DNA from 4 places in the Trichococcus sp. TS_SC_9 genome. Region 2 is predicted to be linked to each of the others. Evidence: predicted binding sites of a transcription regulator. Region 2 holds the regulator's gene; each other region holds the start of a gene.
The links. The regulator LexA, encoded in region 2, represses DNA repair genes until DNA is damaged. The targets are predictions, from matches to a motif close to CNAACANNTGTTNG.
Positions count from the first base shown of each region.

Region 1: a site for LexA is predicted at 4,473-4,486, ahead of ruvA (Holliday junction branch migration protein RuvA). Genes of this name have one in related genera too.
Region 3: a site for LexA is predicted at 2,979-2,992, ahead of dnaB (replicative DNA helicase). Genes of this name have one in related genera too.
Region 4: a site for LexA is predicted at 4,617-4,630, ahead of parE (DNA topoisomerase IV subunit B). Genes of this name have one in related genera too.

Region 1 is NZ_CM149591.1:2,718,462-2,724,734, forward strand. It holds gene dnaE (DNA polymerase III subunit alpha) at 1-1,301, opposite strand, end outside; gene AC0J5I_RS13200 (YjzD family protein) at 1,445-1,624, shown strand; gene queA (tRNA preQ1(34) S-adenosylmethionine ribosyltransferase-isomerase QueA) at 1,700-2,728, opposite strand; gene ruvB (Holliday junction branch migration DNA helicase RuvB) at 2,745-3,758, opposite strand; gene ruvA (Holliday junction branch migration protein RuvA) at 3,764-4,375, opposite strand; gene msrB (peptide-methionine (R)-S-oxide reductase MsrB) at 4,545-4,970, opposite strand; gene AC0J5I_RS13225 (DUF937 domain-containing protein) at 5,078-5,683, opposite strand; gene mutL (DNA mismatch repair endonuclease MutL) at 5,758-6,273, opposite strand, start outside.
Region 2 is NZ_CM149591.1:2,436,631-2,442,903, reverse strand. It holds gene AC0J5I_RS11995 (ABC transporter ATP-binding protein) at 1-795, opposite strand, end outside; gene AC0J5I_RS11990 (ABC transporter ATP-binding protein) at 792-2,546, opposite strand; gene AC0J5I_RS11985 (YneF family protein) at 2,633-2,863, opposite strand; gene lexA (transcriptional repressor LexA) at 3,106-3,729, shown strand; gene AC0J5I_RS11975 (adenine phosphoribosyltransferase) at 3,817-4,329, opposite strand; gene recJ (single-stranded-DNA-specific exonuclease RecJ) at 4,346-6,273, opposite strand, start outside.
Region 3 is NZ_CM149591.1:970,190-976,462, forward strand. It holds gene AC0J5I_RS04465 (DHH family phosphoesterase) at 363-2,381, shown strand; gene rplI (50S ribosomal protein L9) at 2,385-2,834, shown strand; gene dnaB (replicative DNA helicase) at 3,107-4,474, shown strand; gene AC0J5I_RS04480 (adenylosuccinate synthase) at 4,594-5,889, shown strand; tRNA gene AC0J5I_RS04485 (tRNA-Lys) at 6,024-6,096, shown strand.
Region 4 is NZ_CM149591.1:2,621,963-2,628,235, forward strand. It holds gene parC (DNA topoisomerase IV subunit A) at 57-2,492, opposite strand; gene parE (DNA topoisomerase IV subunit B) at 2,519-4,588, opposite strand; gene plsY (glycerol-3-phosphate 1-O-acyltransferase PlsY) at 4,770-5,375, shown strand; gene AC0J5I_RS12785 (aldose 1-epimerase family protein) at 5,471-6,273, opposite strand, start outside.

The DNA.
Region 1 (6,273 bases), 280 kb from region 2:
AGGCCGAATACTCTGGCAGTATCCCGCAAAGACATTTTGGCGGCCAGCGTCCCAAATGTGGCTATCTGGGCGACATGGTCCGAACCGTATTTGTCCCTGACATAATGCAGAATGTCGTCCCTTCGGTTGTCCGGGAAATCCAAATCAATATCCGGCAGGTTGTAGCGTTCCTTGTTCAAAAAACGCTCAAACAAAAGATTGTATTTGATGGGATCGACATGGGTGATGCGTAGGACGTATGACACGAGTGAACCGGCGGCAGATCCCCGACCGGCTCCCGGCATGATCTTCGCTTTTCGGGCATACGCCATCACATCCCAAACGATAAGGAAGTAATCATCAAAACCCATTTCGTGGATGACTTCCAATTCGTACGCCAAGCGTTTTTCATACTCTGCTTCAGGAGTGGTGACCCGCTGACGCAGCCCTTCTTCACACAGCCTTCTGAGGTATGCCTGCGGTGTCGTCCCGGCAGGCAGCGGATAACGCGGCAACAGCGACTGATGCAACGGCAAATCGATTTCAATTTCGTCCGCAATTTTCTGGGTTGTTTCAGCCGATTCCAGCAAGCCAGCTTCCCGAAACTTCCTTTCGATTTCTTCGCAGGACGGCAAGTAATACGTGCCATCCAAAGCTTCCGATTGCAGATCCACTTTCTCATTCGCTTCAATCGCCTTCAGGACACGACAACTAAAATTGTCGCTCGGTTCCAAGTATCTGACATCATGCATAGCTGTAGTCGGAATATTTGTTGCCTGCGATAAACGCTTCAATTGCGGAATGATCGGTTTCATTTTCTCGTGGAGCTGAACACCTAAATAAAAATTGCCGTGGGTGAAGATTTTTTTCCATGCCAAACTGGCTGCTTTGGCGTTTTCCTGATCATTTCCGTTCAAAAAACTTTCGATTTCACCCTTTTCTCCGGGCGTGATCGCGATGATGCGGCTTGAATCATCCTCCAAAAGGGAAAGTAATTCCTTATCCGGAACATCCTGATTCCTGACCGTCGACAAAGCCATCAACTTTTTGTAGCCTTCAAAATCCTTTGCCAATAGGACCAAAGGAAAGGTGCGATCTTTACTGATGATTCCGGGCAAATCCAGTTGGATTCCCAGAATGGGTTGGATAGCATATTTTTTGCAAAGTTTGAAGAAGTCGACTTGACCATAAAGGACATTTTGGTCCGTCAATGCGATGGCCTGATAGCCTTTTGCCTTGGCGCTGCGCACCAAATCCTCTATTCGGCTAGTCGTCTGCAAAAGAGAATAGGCACTGATGACCTGCAAATGCACAAAAGACATGTCTGAGACCTCCTTTTTCTAATCAATACTATCATTATAGCGTACCCGTCCTAATCCAAGAAGCGAAAAAGTCGTTGGGCAAGTAATGCTTGTCATCTCCAAAAAAAGTGATAAAATGAATTTCGAGAAGAGGTGTAAACGACATGAAATATATTGCAATCATTTTTTGGGGATTTATCTTAGGGCAAGTATCTGTTTATCTGGGCAGCGCCTTATCCGGCGGCAGCTATGACTTTATGATCGCAACCATGACGGGTATCTTTACCGCGCTGATCGTAGTTCTTGTTTCTGCGTTGATGCCGAAGACGGCCTCCCATAAATAACCGATAGTTCGCTTTAGACACGGCAGAGAAAACGAAAAAACCTTCAGGGATAAATTTCCTGAAGGTTTTTTCCATTTATTTGATGAACATGGCATCGCCGAAACTGAAGAATCGGTACTTTTCTTTGACTGCGTGCTCGTAAGCAGACAAGACGTTGTCTCTGCCGGCAAAAGCACTGACCAGCATGACCAAGGTCGATTTCGGCAGATGGAAATTGGTGATGATGCCTTGGACAACCTTGAATGAATAGCCGGGCGAAATGAAAATTTTGGTCCATCCGCTATCCGCCTTGATTTCCCCATCAAATTTCGTGCCGATCGTTTCCAGTGTCCGCACGGAAGTCGTGCCCACAGCCACTATTTTGCCTCCGTTGGAACGGACCTCATTCAGCGTTTGCGCTGCCTCGTCCGTCAGTTGGTAGAATTCCGAATGCATTTCGTGGCTGGCGATGTCATCGACCGATACCGGGCGGAAAGTCCCCAAGCCCACATGCAATGTCAGATAGACGATCTTGACGCCTTTATTGGCTACTTCCTCAAGCAGTTCGGACGTGAAATGGAGCCCTGCTGTCGGTGCCGCTGCGGAGCCGACTTCTTTGGCGTAAACCGTCTGATAACGTTCCTGATCGTCCAGCGTCTCCTTGATGTATGGCGGCAACGGCATTTCGCCCAGCGATTCCAGTATTTCCAAAAATACGCCGTCATATTTGAAATCCAAAATGCGGCCACCGTGATCCAACGATTGGGTCACTTCGGCCGTCAAGCGTCCATCCCCGAAAGAGATGACTGTCCCGACTTTGACCCGTTTGCCTGGTTTGACGAGGGTCTCCCACTCATCCCCTTGGATATTGTTCAAAAGCAGGACTTCGATATGCCCGCCCGTGTCCGGTTTGACGCCATGCAGTCGTGCAGGCAGCACACGTGTATTGTTCAGCACCAGCGCATCGCCTTCTTGAAGTTCCTCCACCATGTCGGTGAAATGTTTGTCCGTGATTTCTCCAGTCTTGGAGTCCAGGGCAAGAAGCCGGGATGACGAACGATCCAGCAGCGGTGTCTGCGCAATCAACTCTTCCGGTAAATTAAAATCAAAATCACTTGTCCTCATTGATAAAATACCTCACTTATTTTTCTGTATCATACGTGATCCCCAAATGGTCATAGGCCATAGGGGTCGCTACCCTGCCGCGCGGGGTGCGCTGCAGGAAGCCCAATTGGAGCAGATAGGGTTCGTACATGTCCTCTATCGTTTCCATTTCTTCGCCGATGTTGGCGGCTATCGTCGAAAGACCGACGGGGCCGCCGTTATAGAACCGGATCATCGTCGTCAATATTTGCCGATCCAAGTCATCAAGGCCTTTGTTGTCCACGCTCAAAATGGACAAAGCCTTGTCGGCGATTTCCTTCGTGATCAGGCCGTCGAGATAGACTTGGGCGAAATCGCGCACACGGCGGAGCAGCCTGTTGGCAACACGCGGGGTGCCTCTGGATCTCAAGGCGATTTCGACAGCGCCTGACTCATCGATTTTCGTTGACAAAACATCCGAAGAGCGATGGACGATCTGTCGGAGATCCTCGAGGCTGTAATATTCCATCCGCGAAACGATCCCGAACCGGTCACGCAAGGGAGCCGAAAGACTGCCGGCTTTGGTCGTGGCACCAACCAGCGTGAACGGCGGCAAGGTAAAGTGGACCGGATGGGCTGTCGGCCCTTGCCCGATGATGATGTCCACATAATAATCCTCCATGGCAGAGTACAGCACTTCCTCCACGATCCGCGGCAAGCGATGGATTTCATCGATGAAGAGGACATCCCCCGCTTCCAGCTCATTGAGCAATACCATCAGGTCGCCCGGCCGTTCGATTGCGGGCCCGCTCGTGCTGTGGATGCGGACATCCAATTCATTGGCGATGACCATCGCCAGTGTCGTTTTACCCAACCCGGGCGGCCCGTACAACAACACATGATCCAAGGCTTCACTACGCGCTTTCGCGGCCTGGATGTACACTTTCAGTTCATTTTTCACTTTGTCTTGGCCGATGTATTGCGCCATCATTTGCGGCCGCAATGTTTTTTCGATCAAATCTTCTGTTAGGTCTTCCGTATTCCCGGAAACGATTCTGTTTTCAGCTGTCATCTATATCACCCTTTTAAAAGTAGCTTGAATGCCGTACGAAGCACTTCTTCGGCGCTGGAATAGTTTTCTTTTTCCAACAGCGGCAGTATTTTCTTCACTTCACGGTCCGAATATCCTAAACCGGCCAAAGCCTCCAAAGCTTCCGTCAACACAGCCGACTGTGCGCCAGCAGTTTCATGGACCGGATGCTCTTCCATCCAATACGTATCGGGGAGCAATTCGCCGAGTTTGCCTTTCAAGTCCAAGATGATCTGCGAGGCTGTCTTTTTGCCTACACCCGGGAATTTCACCAAATAACCCACATTATCCGTTTCGATCGCTTGAATCAGCCCCAGATGATCATCGCTCGCCAATATGGACAAGCCACTCTTCGGTCCGATTCCGGAGACGCTGATCAGTTTCAAGTACAACTGCTTTTCCGTATAATCCTTGAAACCAAAAAGTGTGATTGCATCCTCGCGGACTGCCTGATAGATGTAAAACGTTATCTCTTGGTTCAGGCTTCCGGAGAACCGGAAAGGATTCGCCACCTGCAATTGGTAGCCGATGCCACCGTTCTCCAGAACCACATAAAGCGGCCCCACATAGACTAATTTACCTTTTATGTATTCGTACATCATCTGACTCCTACTCTTCATTTCCTGATTGTCATTCATTTTCTATCATAACATAAAACGGAACGGAAATGACAGCCACTCGGCCATCTTATATGCGGGAACATTCGTTTGGTCTGTATGAGCTAAAAAAAGTCCCAGGACCGGTAGCCATGGGACGTGTCTTTGCTGCCTATTCGAATAATTGTTTATATTCAGAGTACCCTTCTGCATCCAATTGATTATAAGGAACAAAGCGCATCGCTGCTGAATTGATGCAATAGCGCAGTCCGCCCAATTCTGCAGGGCCATCCTCAAAAACATGCCCCAGGTGGGAATCGGCTTGAGCGCTGCGGACTTCTGTACGTTTGCGCATCAATTTTCGGTCTTCCAGCTCCTTCAGAGTAGAAATCGGTTTTGCAAAAGAAGGCCAACCGCAGCCGGCATCATACTTGTCGGCAGAACTGAATAAAGGCTCGCCGCTCACGACATCCACATAGATCCCTTTTTCATAAAAATCATCATATTCGCCGGAAAAAGGTCTTTCCGTAGCTTCGTTCTGGGTCACTTCATATTGTAAAGGCGTCAAGCGCTTCAATTGATCCTCTTTATTGTCCATCGTCATATCAGACCCCTTTCTTTTCATTGCTCCAGTATATCAAAAAATACAAAAAAGCAGAACAAAAAAGTCTTGTTCTGCTTCGCACGTACTTCAACAGGTTTGGATCAGAATAGATTCCCCAAAATGCTTCCCAGAATGCCTCCCAATCCGCCGGTTGCAGCTGGCGTTGTTGTTCCGGATTGTTTAGGGAAGAGATCGGTGATGTCGAAATTTTTCGTGGCTGCTTCCTCAGCTTGTTTGGAGAAGATGTCGGTCTGTTTAGCAACACCGTCGGAATCCAATCCATCAGCATCCTTTTTGTCAGCCAGCATGCCCAGGATCATCGGCGCCATGGAAGCCAAAACCTTGGAAACTTCGGATTTGCTGATGCCTGTTTGGGCAGCAATCTGATCCACGACTTTATCCTTATCCCCAAAGGCATGATCCAATATTTTATCGCCATCATCCGTATCGGCTTTCTTGACAACATCTTCGATAGAGGATACGTCTTTCGTCTGACCTTTGTGTTTTTCCAATGCATTTGATAAGGAATCTTTTCCGGATTTTGACTCTGCGTTTTTGCTTAATGCCCGAAGGATCAAGGGAATTGCCACAACAGCCAATTTCGGCAAAATGCTTGCATCAACGCCCGTTTTGCTGCCTAGAGCCTGGATCGAACTTTCTTTGTTCAGTTCCCCCATCATTTCGGAAATATCATTGATTTGCACCATTTTTTCCACTCCTATCTCTTATTTAACTATCCTGATTTTACAATAAATAAGCAGAAATAAGAAATGATACGCTTTTAGTGCGGGTCCTGAATCCGTTTGAACATCTTCTCCATATCCTGATTGGAGAATTGGATCAGCACCGGCCGGCCGTGCGGACAATTGTATGGGTTATCCGTTTTTGCAAGATCAATCAATAATTGTCGTGCTTCATTGTCGCTGATGAAATGATTCGCCTTGATCGAGCGCTTGCAGCTCATCATGATGGCAGTGGCTTCGCGAAGTTTCTTGATGGAGATATCTCCTTCAGTCAAAAACATCTCCACCAGTTCCTTCAAAATTTCTTCCTCCTCACCCGGTGTAAACCAGGCAGGATGTTTTTCGACGATGAAACTGTTTTGGCCGAACGGTTCCAGGAACAGGCCCATTTCTTCCAACACCTCGCGGCTTTCCTGGATCAGATGAAATTCATTCACCGGATAATCCAACATGATCGGTATCAACAAACCTTGGAGGTCGGTAGAAACCTTGCCTATCTCCTCGCGGTAATATTCATATTTGATGCGTTCTTGGGCAGCGTGCTGATCGATGAT
Region 2 (6,273 bases):
CAGATTGACGACCGGCATCAGCATCAAGGCGTTCATCTGGACCATCGCTACGCGCCCTTTGCTGTAGTCTTCATTGATCGCGTCAAATTCCGCGCGCAGCCGTTTTTCCTGGCGGAACTGCTGGATGATCGCCATGCCGGAAATCGATTCATTCAATTTCGTGTTCAGTTGGCTCAGTCTTTCGCGCATTGTGCGGTAAACGCGCGTGCTGTACTTTTGGTAATACCAAATCAGACCGGCCATGATCGGGACAAAAACGATGAAAAGAAGGGAAATCTGCTTGTCCAATGTCCACATTGCGATGAACACTGTGATGATGCTGAAGATCCCCTCTGCCAGAGCCAAAAATACATTCCAGAATTCCTTGATCGTTTCGGTGTCATTCGTGACGCGCGAAACAATCGATCCAGCCGGGGTGGTGTCATAGTAGCGCATCCCCAATTGATTGACCTTACGGAAAACGGCATTGCGGATATTCTCAACGGTTTGTTCGGACGCCATGCTGAAAATATAGCGCTGCAGATACGTGACCAACATCTTCAGCAGGACAACTCCTACATATGCCAGCGCAAATAGCACACTGATGTCGGTCGTGACATTCCCAACAGCCAGATAGTCATCCATGTAAATTTGGATGATGCGCGGCGCCACCACATTGACCAGCGACAACGCGATGCTGAAAAGCAAAGCGATCAAAAATTGATTGCGGAAAGGATGGGCAAAGTGGAAGATTCGTTTGACTACCCGGAGTTGTTCCTTCAATGAGATTGTTTTAGACCATACTGATCCACTCATGCTTCATCCGCCCCTTCCAATTTGGTTTCGAGTTGTTGTTTTTCGTACATTCTGCGGTACCAGCCGTGCAGTTCCATCAACTCATAATGCGTCCCGCGTTCGACAATGCGCCCTTCATCAAGGACAATGATCTCATTTGCATGCATCACGCTGCTGATACGATGGGCTGCGATGATCGTTGTCTGATCGGCTCGCTTTTCCTTAAGCCCCGTCAGGATCGCTTCCTCCGTCTTCGCGTCCACCGCGGATAAGGAATCATCCAGGATGAGCAGCTCAGGTTCAGTCACTAAAGCCCGCGCAATCGCTATCCGCTGTTTTTGTCCACCGGATAAGGAAACGCCCCTTTCGCCAACCAACGTATCGTAGCCCTCGGGAAAACCAAGAATGTCATGATGGATGGCGGTCAAGCGCGCTGCCTCTTCAACCTTTTGTTGGCTGATTGATGGATCAGCGAAACGGATGTTTTCCCTCACGTCAGAAGAGAACAGGAAGTTGTCTTGGGGAACGTAACCGATTCCGCTCAGCAATGCATCCAATGAGTAATCACGGATATCGATCCCGTTGTAGTTGATGCTGCCGGCATATTGATCATACTCACGCAACAGCAGACGGAAAATCGTGCTTTTGCCCGATCCGGTTCTGCCGACAATCCCTAATGTTTGTCCCCGCTCCAAATGGAAACCGACGTCCTTCAGGCTGATTTCTTCACTGTTCGGGTAACCGAAGGAGGTTACCTGAAAATCCAGATCGCCTGTAACCGGAGTCCGGACAGCATTTTTTTGCTCCTGGATCGTTGATTTTTCCTTAAGAAGCTCATCAATCCTGCTGTAACTGGCACTGCCTCGTTCCAGCACATTGAATAATCTACCTACTGCCAACATCGGCCACGCCATCATGCCGATATAACTGATGAACGAAACCAGCTGGCCGATACTGATGCTGCCTTCCACGACAAAACGGCCACCAAAGATGATCGTCAGTGCGAAAGAAAGCCCCAAAATAAGTTGGATCGCCGGGTCAAATAAGGCATCAACCAAGTAGACAGCTTTATTTTTCACGACGACATCCCTCGTCATCGCTTCGAAATCACGAATATCTTCTTCTTCTTCACCGAACGTCTTGATTACCTTAACGCCGGAGACACTCTCCTGCGTTTTGTCATTCAGATTAGAGAAAGCAGCTTGTGCTTTGCGGAAACGCTTGTGCATCTTCTGTCCGAGGATTCGTGACACCAGCGTCAAAGCCGGTAACGGAATCATGGCGATAAGCGTCAAACGCCAATCAATCAAGAAGAACATTGTGAAAAGCGTGATCCCGCCTGAAGAAATCGAATCCGCCAATGTCAGTATGCCTGCGCCTGCGACCATCCTGATCGCATTCAAGTCATTCGTCGCATGCGCCATCAGATCGCCTGTCCTGTATTTCTGGAAAAAGACAGCGTCCATTTCGGTGAAATGCTTAAACAATCGCGAACGCAGTATCTTTTCTAACTCTGCCGAAGTACCCCAAATCTTCATCCGCCAAATATAGCGGAAAAGGTACTGCAAAATGCCTGCTATCAATATGATCGCCGACCACTTCCACAAAGAAGCCATCGTTAGGGTCCCTAAGGCAATTTCATCGATGATGATTCCGACAACGCGCGGCGAAACAACCTGAAGTATCGCCACAATGATCAGGAAAAAGACGCCTACAAAATACGATTTCCATTCTTGACGGAAAAACCAACTCAATTTTTTGAAAATACTCACGTTTATTACTCCCTTCTTACCTGTATTCGGACAAAATAAAAATGTGGAACCGTAGAGATCCACATTTTGTATATTATTTCATTATTCTATTTCTTTTTCTTTGTTGATTGTGTTTTCATAGAAGCCATGATTTGTTTTACTTTTCTTTCGGATGGTTTTTGACCCATCTGCATCATCATAGAACGCAACATTTCTTCATTGATTGGTGGATTTTCTTCAAAATATTTTACCATATAACGTCTTGCAAGGAAAAATCCGCCAACCGCGCCTATTACTATTCCTAAAATGACCATCATTACCCATGCTGTTGTTGACACGTATTCATCCCCCTTTCCAAAGCATTCATTCATTAATTGTACTAAAGATTATGAGAAAAAGAAATAGCAATCACGGATAAATTTAGCGAATTTTCGAAAACGCTTCAGCGGTTGCCGGTTTCAGGATAATTTTAAGCATATTCTCGCGTCACTCCCGAGAATATGCGAACATCTGTTTGATTTTTTAGATGATTAATGGTATTCTAAACTTATAAATTTAGGATTACGGAGATGATGATCTCATGGTTAAAAATAAAGATTCACGCCAAGTTGAAGTGCTTCAATACATTTATGAAGAAGTCCAGGAAAAAGGCTATCCGCCGACCGTAAGGGAAATCGGGAATGCAGTCAAACTTTCCTCAACGTCCACAGTGCACGGCCATCTGTCGCGTCTAGAAAAAAACGGTTTTATCCAACGCGACCCTACAAAACCACGTGCGATCGAACTGACCCAAGCAGGTCTGGATAAACTCGGGATCATGTCGGATAAAATGCCGCTATTGGGTACCGTCACAGCCGGTGCTCCCATCCTGGCTGTCGAAGAAGCAACAGATTATTTCCCGGTTCCGCCGGATCTGAAATCCTCTTCCGGAAGTTTGTTTATGCTTAAAATCCGCGGAGAAAGCATGATCGACGCCGGTATATTCGATGGCGACTCAGTGATCATCAGAAAACAATCCACGGCCGAAAACGGTGATATCGTCATAGCTATGACGGATGATGATGAAGCGACCTGCAAACGATTCTATAAAGAAAACAACTACTACCGTCTGCAACCTGAAAATGCCAGCATGGATCCGATCATCTTGGATTCCGTCATCATTCTGGGAAAAGTAGTCGGTCTGTACCGGAACCACATCATATAAGGGTCAGTCCCCCGACTGCCACAAAAAGGCTGCCAACTTTTGGCAGCCTTTTTGCGTGTCCGTTCATTTTCGGATTATTTATTGTTCTTAGTATTCCATCAGCGTGAAGATGTCATACCCTTGGATCAGGTCACGGCCTTTTAAATCCAACAGCTCGATCAGGAATGCCAAACCGACGACTTCTCCGCCTAATTTTTCCACCAACTCGATGGTTGCGGCTGTAGTGCCGCCAGTTGCCAATAGATCATCGCAAACCAACACTTTGTCACCAGGCAGGATGGCATCTTGGTGCAGTTGCAGAGTTGCTTTTCCGTACTCCAGTCCGTAGGATACTTCCACCGTTTCGCGCGGCAATTTGCCTTTTTTACGGGCCATTGCGAATCCACAGCCTAATTCCACTGCGACCGGACAGCCGACCATAAACCCACGCGCTTCGGGTCCGACTACTTTATCGACATTCAAGTCCTGGGCATATTTCACGATTTCTTTGATCGAATAACGGTAAGCTTCTCCGTTCGCCATCAAGGGTGAAATATCGCGGAAAATGATGCCTTGCTCCGGGAAATCTTTGACATCAGCAATATATTGTTTCAAGTCCATTTTGTGTTCCTCCTAATTATTGTACCATCATCTGTTCATTCAACCAATTCGTCAACTGCGAAAACGGGCTGTAGATGAATACCTTTTCAGCTTCCATTTTCTGCAGGCGATCTTTGTATACCTGGGTGTCGTCCAAAGCTCTTTTGACAGGGTTTTGGACCTCATTGATGAAACCATTGTCTATTGTAACAAATCCCGCCTCCAAAAACACTTGAATCATAAAAATGGCAAGATTTTTTTTGATTTTTAAGTATTTTGCTAAGGCATCTAACCGATTTCTCACATCGATATCCTTATGGGAACGGATATATTGGTAGAATTTCGCAAACTGGTCTTTAGGAGGGACTCCGTCTGCGTAAATGCTGTTTGTTTCATGAGAGACGACATACACATTTTCGAACTGATTGCTCTTTAAAAGATCAGCCAACAAATCCATCTTTAAGGGGCATTCGAAGAGCACCAAGTTGCTGGCACTGACATCCTGAAGAGCATCCGCTGTATTGTCAGTGAGTAACGCAGCGTTCGAACTGTTCGGGATGCGCTCATAAAATTGTTTCATGATACCGGAAGTCGAAAATAGATACAGGGCATCTTCCACAGCCAATACCGATTCTTGGATAATCGAACTCCGTTTGTCGAAAAACTGGACATGTTTGTTTTTGATGTCCTTCAGTTGCAGTTGCGGTTTCGCGCTATCCCGCCAAACGTTGATCGAAAGTTCTCCGATCAGAGAAACGACATCCGCCTCGTTCAAGTGGTTGCTGATGCTTCCTTTGTTGAAGCCAATCACATCCAGAAAGAGGTTTTTGTCCTTAAGCTTGAATTTCAGATGTTTGTTGTCCGCACCGATCTGTCTGATATCTGTCAACGGTACATTTTGGAAGCCGAATATAGGCTTTTGATTGTCGGTCCCGTATGGTTTGAGCAATTCCAATTCCTTCAAAAACGGCAGTGTGACATCAGCAAGCGGCAGCATGGCGTCTATATAAATGGATTCGCCCAACACGATCGCATCATGATAAATGGTCGCATAGTTGTTTATTTTTTCACTGAAGGCTGGCAAATCGGCAGCGGGAAGGCTCATGCCCGCTGCCATTTTGTGCCCTCCAAACTTCGTGAGCAAGTCTTTTGAATCGGTCAGTGCCATATAGATATCCAACGCTTCCGTGCTGCGGGCCGATCCTTTTGCGATGCCGGTTTTTTCGTCGATGCGGAATAAGACAGTTGGACGCCCGAATTCCTCGACCAACTTGCTTGCAACAATTCCAAGTACGCCCTCGTGCCAATTCGTGTTGCCCAACACTACAATATCCGGCAGGCTTTCGTTATTCGCCAGTTCGGCACTGGCTTCTTCATGGATGGATTGGACAATTCCCTGTCTCTCGACATTCTTTTCTTGTATGTAAGCAACCAGTTCAGCTATTTTTTCCTCATCGAATGATAGCATCAGTTCAGCGCCTGGACCCGCATCCTCCAACCGACCGACTGCATTCAAACGCGGACCGATGATGAAACCGATGCTTTCCTCGTCCAAATTAGCCGCGTCTATTCCCGCGGCTTCCATCAGCGCAGCCAAACCGAGCCGATGCGTTTGTTTCATGACTTGCAGTCCCTGCTTCACGATCCAACGATTCTCGCCTGTTAAACTGACGAGGTCCGCAACGGTACCGATAGCTGCCAAATCGAGCGATTCATAAGGCATTTCCCCCAGCAAGGCCGCTGCAATTTTCAGAGCGACACCAGCTCCGGAAAGATCCGGGAAAGGATAAGATCCGGCAGGATGTTTCGGGTGGATGATGGCATACGCGTCCGGCAACGCATCTGGCAATTCGTGATGGTCGGAAACAATGACATCCACGCCCATTTTTTTAGCCATCGCTATCGGTTCGTGGCCTGAAACCCCGTTATCGCAAGTAAGAATCAGTTGTGCCCCATTCTCGATCA
Region 3 (6,273 bases), 1.5 Mb from region 2:
AAGGAGACCGAATCCATTTATGGATAATTACTCACCAAAAATGAAGTTATGTTTTGAAAAAATATCCAGAAAAAATGCAGCACTATAATCCAATCTGGCCGAGAACTGTACTATCAGTCACCAAGCGAAGATCATACTGAGTAAATTATACTTTTCAGTGCCCAAAACAGAGAAATAATCTCTCTCGCTCAGAAAATCTGCTCTCCGGAATACGAACATTATCCAGAAAAATGTTTCACGTGAAACATTCAATTTCCCGTAGAGATGTCAACTAATGCCGTCAGAAAGGGCATTATAGCTATTATTATCTGGATATGTTAAAATGTACAAGTGCAAAATGTAGGTTCAGTAAAGGAGCTATCATGAAAATAAAGGAAAAGTTAAAGAATCTTCCTCACTTCATAAAGGCTGACAAGATTAAGGTTCCTTTCCTGATTATCGTATTCTTATTGCTGGTGATCGTTGTGTTGACTTTCATTGCAGATTGGAAAATCGGAATTGGAATTACGCTCTTATGCGTTGGGATTGTTGGATTCATCAGTTATTCTTCGGAGTATTTGATTGATGAGACAAATCAATACATATCTGACTTATCTTATCGAATCAAAAAAGGTGAACAAGAGGCTTTAATTAAAATGCCTATTGGGATACTTCTATATAATAAGCAAGAAGAAATCCAATGGATGAACCCATATTTAATAAAGTATTTTGGCAAGAAAGATATACTGGGAAGAAAGCTGAATGTGGTTGATGAAGAACTATATCAGCTTTTTAAAGAATCGCAGGACTATGTGATACGCCGTGTGAAATGGGGAGATCATTATTTTGATATGATCATTCAAGAGGATATTGGCGTCATTTATTTGATGGACATAACAGAATATGCCAAAATTGAAGAGAAGTACAAAGACGAAAAATTTGTTTTTGGGAATATCATTGTCGACAATTATGATGAGGCTGTTCAATCCATGAATGATCGTAAGCGATCGAATGTAAACAACTATCTGACGAATCAACTCACAAATTGGGCTAACATGAATAATGTCTTTTTGAAACGAGTGGATGATGACCGCTTTATAGCATTGACCAATATGCGTGCTTTAAAGAAAATAGAAGAAAACAATTTTGATATCATAAATCAAATAAGAGAAAGAACCTACAAGCAAAATTTTCCGTTGACATTGAGCATGGGTTTCTCATATGAAAAAACTTTTGAGCAAACCAATTTTAAAGAAGTCGCCAAAATGGCGCAATCGAATATTGATTTAGCCTTGGCAAGAGGTGGCGATCAGGTTGTTGTGAGAGCCGAAAATGAAGATGCTCGTTTCTATGGCGGCAAAACTAACCCAATGGAAAAACGGACCCGTATCCGTGCCAGAATGATCAGTCAGGCTTTGGAAGAGCTTATTGTCCATGCCGATAAGGTGATCATCATGGGGCATAGTTATCCGGATATGGACGTCATCGGTTCCTGCTTAGGAATCCGTCGTATTTCGCAGATGAACAATCGGGAAGCCTGGATAGTATTGGATCCGCAACAATTTTCCAATGATGTGAATCGGATTATGCAAGAGATAGACAAAGATCCTTTGATTGCGAAGCGGATCATTTCACCTGAGCAAGCAATAGCATTGGTGACGCCACAGACCCTGATTGTGATGGTTGATGTCCATCGCCCATCCATGACGCCGGCACCTGGGTTGTTGAATCTGTCCAAAAAAATCGTCGTTTTGGACCATCACAGACGCGGACAAGAGTTTCCGAAAGATTCTGTTTTGGTTTATATGGAACCTTATGCGTCCTCCACGTCAGAATTGATTGCTGAATTGTTTGAATATCAATCCAATGAGATGGATGCCATCAATAAGATAGAAGCAACTGCTATGTTGGCAGGGATTATAGTCGATACCCGCAACTTCAGTTTGAGAACTGGATCAAGGACTTTTGATGCTGCCAGTTATCTGCAGTCGAATGGGGCGGATACCGTTTTGATCCAGAAATCACTCAAAGAGGACTTGGATACTTATCTGTTACGTAGCCATTTATTGCAGACTATGGAATTTGTGGATGGTAACTTGGCGATTGTCCATGGAGAAGATGAAAAAATATACGACACGGTCGTCGCTGCTCAAACAGCCGACACGATGTTGTCGATGGAAGCGGTAGATGCTTCATTTGTTGTCACAAAACGTCAGGACGGCAGAGTGGGTATCAGCGCCAGAAGTCTGGGTCAATACAATGTGCAGACAGTCATGGAAAAATTAGGCGGCGGCGGACATTTATCCAATGCAGCCACTCAGATTGAGAATACGACAGTCCATGAAGTCGTTGAGAAACTGAAAGCAGTCATCAATCCAGAAAAAATTAAGGAAGGGGAATAATAAATGAAAGTTGTTTTTTTAGAGGATGTTAAAGGTAAAGGGAAAAAAGGGGAAGTCAAGGATATAGCGGATGGCTATGCTACTTTCCTGATCAAAAACCGTAAGGCTGATGAAGCGAATGCCGCCACTATTTCCGCATTGAAGGGCCAAAAGAAAGCGGAAGAGAAGAAGCAGGCTGAAGAGTTGGCAGTTGCGCAAGAATTGAAGGCACTGCTGGAAAAAGATGAATCAATCATCAAATTGTCGGCAAAAATTGGTGAAGATGGTCGTTTGTTTGGTTCCATTACAACGAAACAGGTTGCTGAAGCATTACAAAAGCAACATAATGTTAAATTGGATAAACGAAAAATTGAATTAGAAAATCCTATCCGCGCGTTGGGTTTCACAAAAATGCCCGTTAAAATTCATCCGGAAGTGACAGCAATGTTGACAGTGCAAGTGACGGAAGGGTAATGATTTTCCAAATATAAAATGAAAGGCAGAGATATCAATCTCTGTCTTTTCGTTTGTTTATGAGGCTGCGCCTATAATATAGAAGAAAATACATCTGACGGCCATATTAAGGCAGACAGTCCCAGCAGATTTTTTAACGAAAAGGGAACGAATGTTCGTTTTTCTGAATTGTAAATGTGGCTGATTTAGGATACAATAAGGAAGCAAAAGATGAGGAAGCCAGTAATGATTTCCTCGTCCAAATGAAAAAACCTAAAGGGTGAAAATATAAAATGGAAGATACACTTCAAGATCGCATACCTCCTCATAGTATAGAAGCAGAGCAATCCGTTCTGGGCTCCATTTTTTTGGATCCCGAAACGGTTGTAAATGTTTTAGAATACCTTGAATCATCTGATTTTTACAGAAAAAATCATCAGATTATTTTTGATGCGATTTTGCAATTGAACAATCGGAATGAAGCGATTGACGTCGTCACCATCTCAAATGAGTTGGATACGAAGAATCAGCTTGAAAATGCTGGCGGCATGGAGTATTTGGCCGAATTGGCGGTTGCGGTACCCACTTCAGCCAACGTGGAATATTACGCCAAGATAGTGGAAGAGAAATCGATCTTGCGCAATCTGATCCGATCGGCTACAGAAATCGTCCGCAAAGGCTATGAAGAGGGTGATGAACTCGCCGTCATGCTGGACAGCGCCGAACAGAACATCCTTCAGGTATCCGAACGGAGAAACCGATCCGGCTTCATCCGTATCTCGGATGTCGTTTCGGCATCGCTGCAGAATATCGAATCGTTGGCTCAACGAAGCGATGATGTGACCGGGGTGCCAACCGGCTACATCGCCTTGGACAAAATGACAGCAGGCCTCCAAAAAGAAGAACTGATCATCCTGGCAGCGCGTCCGGCCGTGGGTAAGACCGCTTTTGCGCTGAACATCGCGCAGAATGTCGCAACCAAAGCCGATCAGGTAGTTGCGATCTTTAGCTTGGAGATGGGAGCGGAGTCGTTGGTCAACCGGATGCTGTGTGCGGAAGGGAACATCGATGCCGGCCACTTGCGGACAGGGCAGCTTTCTGAAGATGAGTGGTCCAACCTGATCATGGCGATGGGGACGCTTGGGCAGTCAAAAATCTTCATAGATGATACGCCGGGGATCCGGATCGCGGAAATCCGGGCAAAAAGCCGTCGTTTGCTGCAGGAACAGGGGAAACTGGGTCTCGTCGTAATCGACTATCTGCAGCTGATTGAAGGGAATAACCGCGAAAGCCGCCAACAGGAAGTTTCTGATATTTCGCGTCAATTGAAGAAATTGGCGAAGGAACTGAAAGTACCGGTCATCGCCCTTTCCCAATTGTCCCGTGGCGTGGAACAAAGGCAAGACAAACGTCCCGTATTGAGCGATATCCGTGAATCGGGATCGATCGAGCAGGATGCCGATATCGTTGCTTTCCTATACCGCGACGATTATTACGAACGTGAAGGCGGCGATGATTCGGAACGGGATGAGCAGGAGAATAATGTCGTAGAGGTCATCATCGAAAAAAACCGGAGCGGAGCGCGTGGAACCGTAAAGCTCCTGTTCAAAAAGGAATTCAATAAGTTTTCGTCGATGAGCTATATGCCGGAAATTAGCTGATCATATTGGACAAATTGTTCAGAAATGAGCGCTTTTATTTGATTCTTTATTGAAAGACATAGGTAATATTGGTAAACTAGCATAGTGTTATGAATAAATAAGATGAGGTGGAGTAAATAATGACTTCAGTAGTAGTTGTTGGGACTCAATGGGGAGACGAAGGTAAAGGGAAGATTACAGATTTCCTTAGTGAGAATGCAGAAGTAATCGCTAGATATCAAGGCGGAGACAATGCTGGCCACACAATCCAGTTTGATGGCGTTACATACAAATTGCACTTAATTCCATCCGGCATTTTTTATCCAGAAAAAATCAGTGTGATCGGAAACGGCGTAGTAGTGAATCCGAAATCATTGATCAAAGAATTGGCATATTTGAAAGATCACGGCATCAACACGGATAACCTACGTATTTCCGACCGTGCCCACGTCATTTTGCCTTATCATATTCAATTGGATCAGCTTCAAGAAGATTCAAAAGGCGAAAACAAAATCGGTACGACCATCAAAGGTATCGGGCCAGCTTACATGGATAAAGCAGCGCGTGTCGGTATCCGTGTAGCTGATTTGTTGGACAAAGAAATCTTTGAAGAACGCCTGAAGATCAACTTGGAAGAAAAGAATCGTCAGTTCACAAAAATGTTCGATTCTGTAGAAATCAAATTCGAAGATATTTTTGAAGAGTATTACCAATATGGTCAAGAACTTAAAAAATATGTAACCGACACATCCGTTATCCTGAACGACGTATTGGATGCAGGCAAACGCGTCCTATTTGAAGGCGCACAAGGGGTTATGCTGGATATCGACCAAGGTACGTATCCATTCGTTACTTCTTCCAACCCGGTTGCTGGTGGGGTAACCATCGGTAGCGGTGTGGGCCCTACCAAGATCGATAAAGTTGTCGGTGTCTGCAAAGCTTACACTTCCCGTGTCGGCGATGGCCCGTTCCCGACTGAATTGTTCGATGAAGTAGGAAGCCAAATCCGTGAAGTTGGCCGTGAATACGGCACAACGACCGGCAGACCGCGCCGTATCGGCTGGTTTGACGCAGTTGTTATGCGTCATTCAAAACGCGTTTCAGGCATCACTAACCTATGCTTGAACTCAATCGATGTTTTGAGCGGCTTGGAAACAGTCAAAATCTGTACTGCCTACAAAAATGCTGAAGGTGAATTGATTTACCATTATCCAGCAAGCTTGAAGGAATTGGCTCAATGCACGCCTGTCTATGAAGAGTTGCCAGGCTGGAGCGAAGACATCACTGGTTGCCGCACATTGGAAGAACTTCCTGAAAATGCACGCAACTATGTCCGTCGCGTTCAAGAAACGGTTGGCGTTCGCATTTCCACTTTCTCAGTGGGACCTGACCGCAACCAAACGAACGTATTGGAAAACGTTTGGGCAAGTATCTAAGACAGTAATGAATACAATAAAGAGTCTGCATACGGAGATACTATCCGGATGCAGACTCTTTTTTTCATGAAGTTATTGCATTTTATTGAAAAGGAGAGTAAAATAACAATTGTTACGTGATCAGCACGTGATAGGGGTAATTAGCTCAGTTGGTAGAGCAGCTGACTCTTAATCAGCGGGTCGGGGGTTCAAACCCCTCATTACCCATTTAGATTTATCGGATAAGCTTTAAAAGTATTGATGGATATTCCTCATGCTTTTAGGGCTTTTTTTGTTGATTTGAATGCCAGGAAATAAAAAAATGGTACTTTTTAGTAAATAGAAACATAAAATGGAGTTTTTTTATGAAAAAATACAAGCCTTTAAGTGTCATTAGGTATGGCA
Region 4 (6,273 bases), 190 kb from region 2:
ACAGAAACTGTATTATTACACAGTTTCCGTTTTGGCTTTTTGTTTATAACAGTTAATTAGAAAATTCTAATTTGTGAAAAATCAAACTCTTTCTCGATGTCCGATACTTCGCCATCCGTCTTCTCGTTGATAGCGAAACTGCCGTTCGAATACCTAGGACTGAAAGGTGTTTCTTTGCTTTCCACCACAACGCTATTCCCAACTGTGGTGCGGATCGCATATCGGTTAGGCAATGCTAGATTGCAATCCATAAAGATGATGCGGTGCGGCTTGGCCTTCAATTCCTTAAGCAGCATCAATCCCCGTTTCGCGCGGCCCAAAATTGGGACTTCGCCGGATTTGAATTTTTTGATGTTCCCTCTTTGCGTGACCACAAGGATTGGGAAGTCCTCATCACCTTCTTTAAAGGCGGCACCCCCGACCACAATGTCTCCGTCTTTCAGATTGATGGACTTGACCCCGCTGGCGCGCGTACCGATAATGCCTACTTCATTCACAGCGTAACGCAGGCTGAATCCGAAATGGGTCACAAGGAGAACATCGTAATTTTGTTGATCCTCCAAGCGTTGGATGGAGACAATCGCATCCGTTTCGCTCTTCAGCTTCATAGCGACCGCTTTTTTGTTTCTGTAGCCCCGGAAAGTCCGGAAGTCGCTCATCAGTGTCTGTTTAATGTAGCCTTCTTTTGACACGAATAGGATTGTCCCGGTTGGTTCACTGTTGTTCGGGAGAATTTCTACGCTGATGATTTTTTCTTCCGGAGCGAAGGGAATGTTTTGGGATATATGATTACCCGTATCTTTCCATTTCAGTTCCGGCAATTCATGGATCGGAAAATGAAGATAGTCTCCCTTATTAGTGAACATCACGATCGCATCAAGGGTAGATGCTTTCCCGACAAATAGCGGCTTATCTCCTTCGCGCAAGCCGATTTCGGCGATTGTCGAGGCTCCAAATGAGCGCAGGCTGGTGCGCTTGTAGTAGCCCTCTTTCGTGATCAAGACAACGACTTCCTCCACAGGCACGAGAACTTCCGTGTCGATTTTGATTTCCTCGATTTCATGCTGGATCGTAGTCCGGCGAGGATTCGCGTATTGTTTTTTGACTGAGGCTAGTTCTGTCTTCATCACAGCGTACAACGTTTTTTCCTGTTTCAGGATTTCGTGGTAAGTCGCAATCTGCTCATTCAGTTCCAGTTTTTCGTTCTGGAGGGCGGTGATGTCCGTATTCGATAACCGGTAAAGCTGCAAGGATACAATCGCTTCCGATTGCGGTTCCGAAAATGCATACTGCTTCATCAGATTCTGTTTGGAGTCCTTTTTGTCTTTACTGTCACGGATCAATTGGATGACTTCATCGAGAATTGAAATGACTCTGATCAATGCATCCACGATATGCAGACGCGTTTCTGCCTTTTTCAGGCTGTAATTCGTCCTGCGGGTGATGACGATTTTCTGGTGACGAATATAGGCTTTCAGTATTTGGTGCAAGCCTACCTGCTTCGGACGACGCTCGTCGATTGCTACCATATTGAAGTTGTAGTTCACTTGCAGATCCGTATTTTTGAGCAAATAATTGAGGATCCCTTCCGCGTTCGCTTCTTTTTTCAGTTCGACAACGATTTGCAGCCCAGAGCGGTCTGATTCATCCCGCACTTCGGCGATCCCTTCGATCTTGCGGTTGATGCGGATTTCGTCCATTCGCTTGACTAGCGTCGCTTTGTTGACGTCATAAGGGATTTCCGAAATGACGATCTGCTGTTTGCCGCCGCGGATACTCTCAATGGAGGTGCGCGAACGAACGACAACTTTCCCTTTGCCAGTGTTATAAGCGTCCTTCAGGCCATCCAAACCCTGTATAATCGCCCCGGTAGGGAAATCGGGTCCTTTTACATATTTCATGAGCGCTTTGAGCTCCGCCTCAGGGTGATCGATCAGATGCAAGGTCGCATCGATGACCTCGCCTAAATTATGCGGTGGAATATCGGTCGCGTAACCGGCGGATATGCCGGTGGCGCCGTTAACCAAAAGATTCGGGTAGCGAGCCGGCAATACGGTCGGCTCCTGATCGGTATCGTCGAAGTTCAGCACAAAGTCTACTGTTTCTTTGTCGATGTCGCGCAACAGTTCAGCAGAGATTTTTGACAACCTGGCCTCGGTATACCGCATCGCAGCGGCTGAGTCCCCATCCATGCTCCCGTTATTGCCGTGCATTTCGACTAATACTTCCCGCATCTTCCAATCTTGGCTCAACCGAACCATCGCTTCATAGACACTGGAATCGCCATGCGGATGGTAATTACCGATGACATTCCCGACTGTTTTAGCCGATTTACGGAAGCCTTTGTCAGAAGTATTCCCGGCAACATCCATCGCATAAAGGATCCGCCTTTGGACAGGCTTCAGTCCGTCGCGGATATCAGGCAAGGCACGATCTTGGATGATGTACTTCGAATATCGTCCGAAGCGATCTCCCATTACGTTTTCAAGCATCAGCTCTTTAATTTCCAGATTATCCACTATTGTTCACCACTTTCAAAATCTAAAGAAATTTGCTCTATATCATGAGCGGCCTGCTGATCTGAAGATTCTTTTTTCACTTGATCCTGCAGATGCGCCTCCCCGCTGTCGGATGCCGGCGCAATATCTTCCTCCAGAATGCTCTTATTGTCGGACATCGAAAATTCTACATGCTTCTCGATCCATTTCCTTCGCGGTTCGACTTTATTCCCCATCAGTGTCGTGACCCGGCGCTCCGCTTGGGCCTTGTCATCGATGAGCACGCGGATCAACGTCCTGGTTTCAGGATCCATTGTTGTATCCCACAGTTGATCTGCGTTCATTTCCCCTAGCCCTTTGTAACGTTGCAGAATATAGCCTTTGCCGATGATGTCGATTTTTTCCTGCAGTTCCTTTTCGGTCCATGCATACTGGATTTTTTCATTCTTGCCGACACCCTTGGATACTTTGTATAAGGGCGGCTGCGCTAGATAAATTTTTCCGGCTTCCAGCAACGGTTTCATGTAACGGTAAAAGAAAGTCAGCAACAAAATCTGAATATGGGCACCGTCCGTGTCCGCATCGGTCATGATGATGATTTTGTCGTAATTGCAATCCTTAATGTCGAAATCTGCACCTACCCCTGCACCGACTGTGTAGATGATCGTGTTGATTTCCTCGTTTTTCAATATATCCTGCATGCTCGCGCGTTCTGTGTTGATGACTTTCCCACGCAACGGAAGTATCGCTTGGAATTTGCGGTCGCGCCCTTGTTTGGCGGATCCGCCGGCGGAATCACCCTCGACGAGGTACAGTTCGTTCTTTTTCGGATTTTTGCTTTGCGCAGGCGTCAGTTTACCGGATAACAGCGATTCGTTTTTTTGGCGTTTTTTGCCGTTCCGCGTCTCTTCACGGGCTTTACGCGCTGCATTTCTGGCCTCTCTCGCTTTAAGTGATTTCCTGGAAAGCATTTGGGCTGTTTCGCCATTTTCTGTCAAGTAAATGCTCAATTTTTCGCTGATAAGGCCATCGACGGCTGCCCGCGCTTGCGGCGTGCCTAATTTTTCCTTCGTCTGCCCTTCGAACTGGAGCAGATTCTCCGGTACACGCAGGGACAATACTGCCGAAAGTCCTTCGCGGACGTCGCTGCCTTCGAGATTCTTTTCCTTCTCTTTGATCAGGTTCATTTTTCGGGCGTATTCATTGAAGGCTTTTGTGATGGCTGTCTTCGCACCGGTTTCGTGGGTGCCGCCATCCTTTGTGCGGACGTTGTTGACGAATGACAGGATCGTTTCCGAATAGCCGTCGTTGTACTGGAATGAGAACTCAATTTCGATTCCATCGGCTTCCCCGTTGAAATACACGACATCGTGCAGTGTATCCTTTTCTTCATTTAAGTAAGTAACGAATTCCTTGATTCCTTCTTCGAAGAAAAAAGTATCGCTTTGTTCGGTTCGTTCATCCTTTAGCGTGATGGTTAAGCCTTTCAGCAGAAAAGCTGATTCCCGGAACCGTTCCGCCAAAACATCGTAGGACAGTTGCGCTGTTCCGAAAACCTCTTTGTCAGGTAAAAAATGAATCAACGAGCCGGATGCTTTTGCAGTGGTTTTTGCTTTGGTCAATTTGCTGGCAGGTTTTCCGCCATCCTTAAATTTCATTGTATAGAGTGTGCTCTCGCGGATGACCGATACTTCCAGCCATTTGGAAAGAGCATTGACGACACTCGCGCCCACTCCGTGAAGACCTCCTGAAGTTTTGTAACCGCCCTGGCCGAATTTCCCTCCAGCATGCAGCACGGTGAAAATGACTTGGATGGTTGGCACCCCTGAAGCGTGCAAACCGGTAGGCATGCCGCGGCCATTATCTTTGACGCTGATGCTTTGGTCTTCATGGATCGTGATGTCGATCTTATCCGCATACCCTGATAAAGCCTCATCTACCGCATTATCGACTATCTCATATACTAAATGATGCAATCCGCGGGCATCAGTCGAGCCGATATACATCCCGGGCCGTTTTCTGACTGCTTCAAGTCCTTCCAACACTTGGATGGAATCATCATTGTATTTATTCTCTTTATTTTGTGCCATAAAAAAACTCCTTCGTATCTGTTCTAACCGAACATCTATTCTATCATACTGTATAACTTTCACTTTGGAAAGTATAAAAAATAAGACGGAATTCTGCCTCCTATAGGAAAAAAGCCGATAAAATGGTAAAATGAACTGCAATTGTATATTAACTGAGCATCAACATAGGAGTGAAGAGAGAATGACAGCAATCGTCATCGTCCTGGCCTATCTTTTGGGTTCCATCCCGTCAGGCATTTGGATCGGAAAATATTTTTATCAAACAGACATCCGCAAATACGGCAGCGGGAACAGCGGAACTACCAATACCTTCCGGGTATTAGGAAAAAAAGCCGGCATCATCGTTTTGGTCATGGATATGCTGAAAGGTTCAGCAGCGACCCTTTTGCCGATTTGGCTGGGAGTCGATATCCATCCTCTATTGACCGGGGTTGTTGCGGCCCTAGGGCATACGTATCCCCTTTTCGCCGGATTCAAAGGCGGCAAAGCCGTTGCCACCAGCGCGGGTATCCTGTTGGCCTACAATCCGCTTTTCTTTGGGGAAGCCGTCGTCGCTTTCATCATCTACCTGTACTTCTCCAGAATGGTCAGCCTATCCAGCATCCTGGTCTGTTTTACGGCGGTCGCTCTTTCCTTCTTTTTTAAGGATTGGCCATTGACGCTCGTTACGATCCTTTTGACGATCTTCATCATCTATCGCCATCGTTCCAACATTTACCGGATCAGAAATGGAACGGAAAGCAAAGTGCCTTTCGGCTACAAATCGAAGAGCGCTAAAGAAAATTAACAGAATAAGGCGGGGCACTAAATCATCGTTGATTTACTGCCCCGCCTTTTATCTGGCCCAAAGTCAAATGCTGTCTGGACTAGCGGCCGAATGAATTAAAAGAAATCGACCCGATGGACATAATAACGTTTATTCCCGGGCTCCAGCGATTGGATGGCTGTTTTCCGTTCCAGCTCCCCGCCCGAATCCGACCGGTCCGCAAGTCCGCACCAAGGTTCCAAACAAACATAAGTGGCGTCTTCCTGAGGCTTCGTCCAGATGCCCAAGTATTCGAAATCCTCATAGGACATCGTGACCCCATGCTCACCTTTATTGGAAGCCAGCGTCACAGTCGTCGGTTCCGGCGTTTTGAAAATGATGGCATCATTCAGGAAGAGGTCCCTTTGTAATGGGATTGTGTTCTGTTCCACTTCAACCGTTTTGTCTGCTGCAAGATAAGGGCCATTCAGGAACAGGCGCTGGCGGGAAGTTTCCGGAGTCATCTTGATGTAGTAATCCTCGAATGTTTCCCCTTCCGTCAACGGCACATTGAAGCCTGGGTGTCCTCCAATCGAGAAATACATCTTGTTGGCATCAAGGTTCTTCACTTTGTAGCTGATCGACAATTGACTCTCGAACAATTGATAAGTCAACTGCAGTTCAAATGAAAATGGATAAACATCTTTGAAATCACCATTCGGCGCAAGGATGAAGGTAATGCTGTCGGTCAAACGCTCATGCACCGAAAATTTTGAATCGCGCGCAAATCCGTGTTGCCCCATTTTATACGTTTTATCGTTGTGTCGGAAAGTATCATCCTTCAGGCGTCCAACAAAAGGGAACAAGATCGGCGCATGTCTGTTCCAAACTTTTTCATCAGCCTGCCAAATATATTCGATGCCGGTTTTCTTTGCGATTA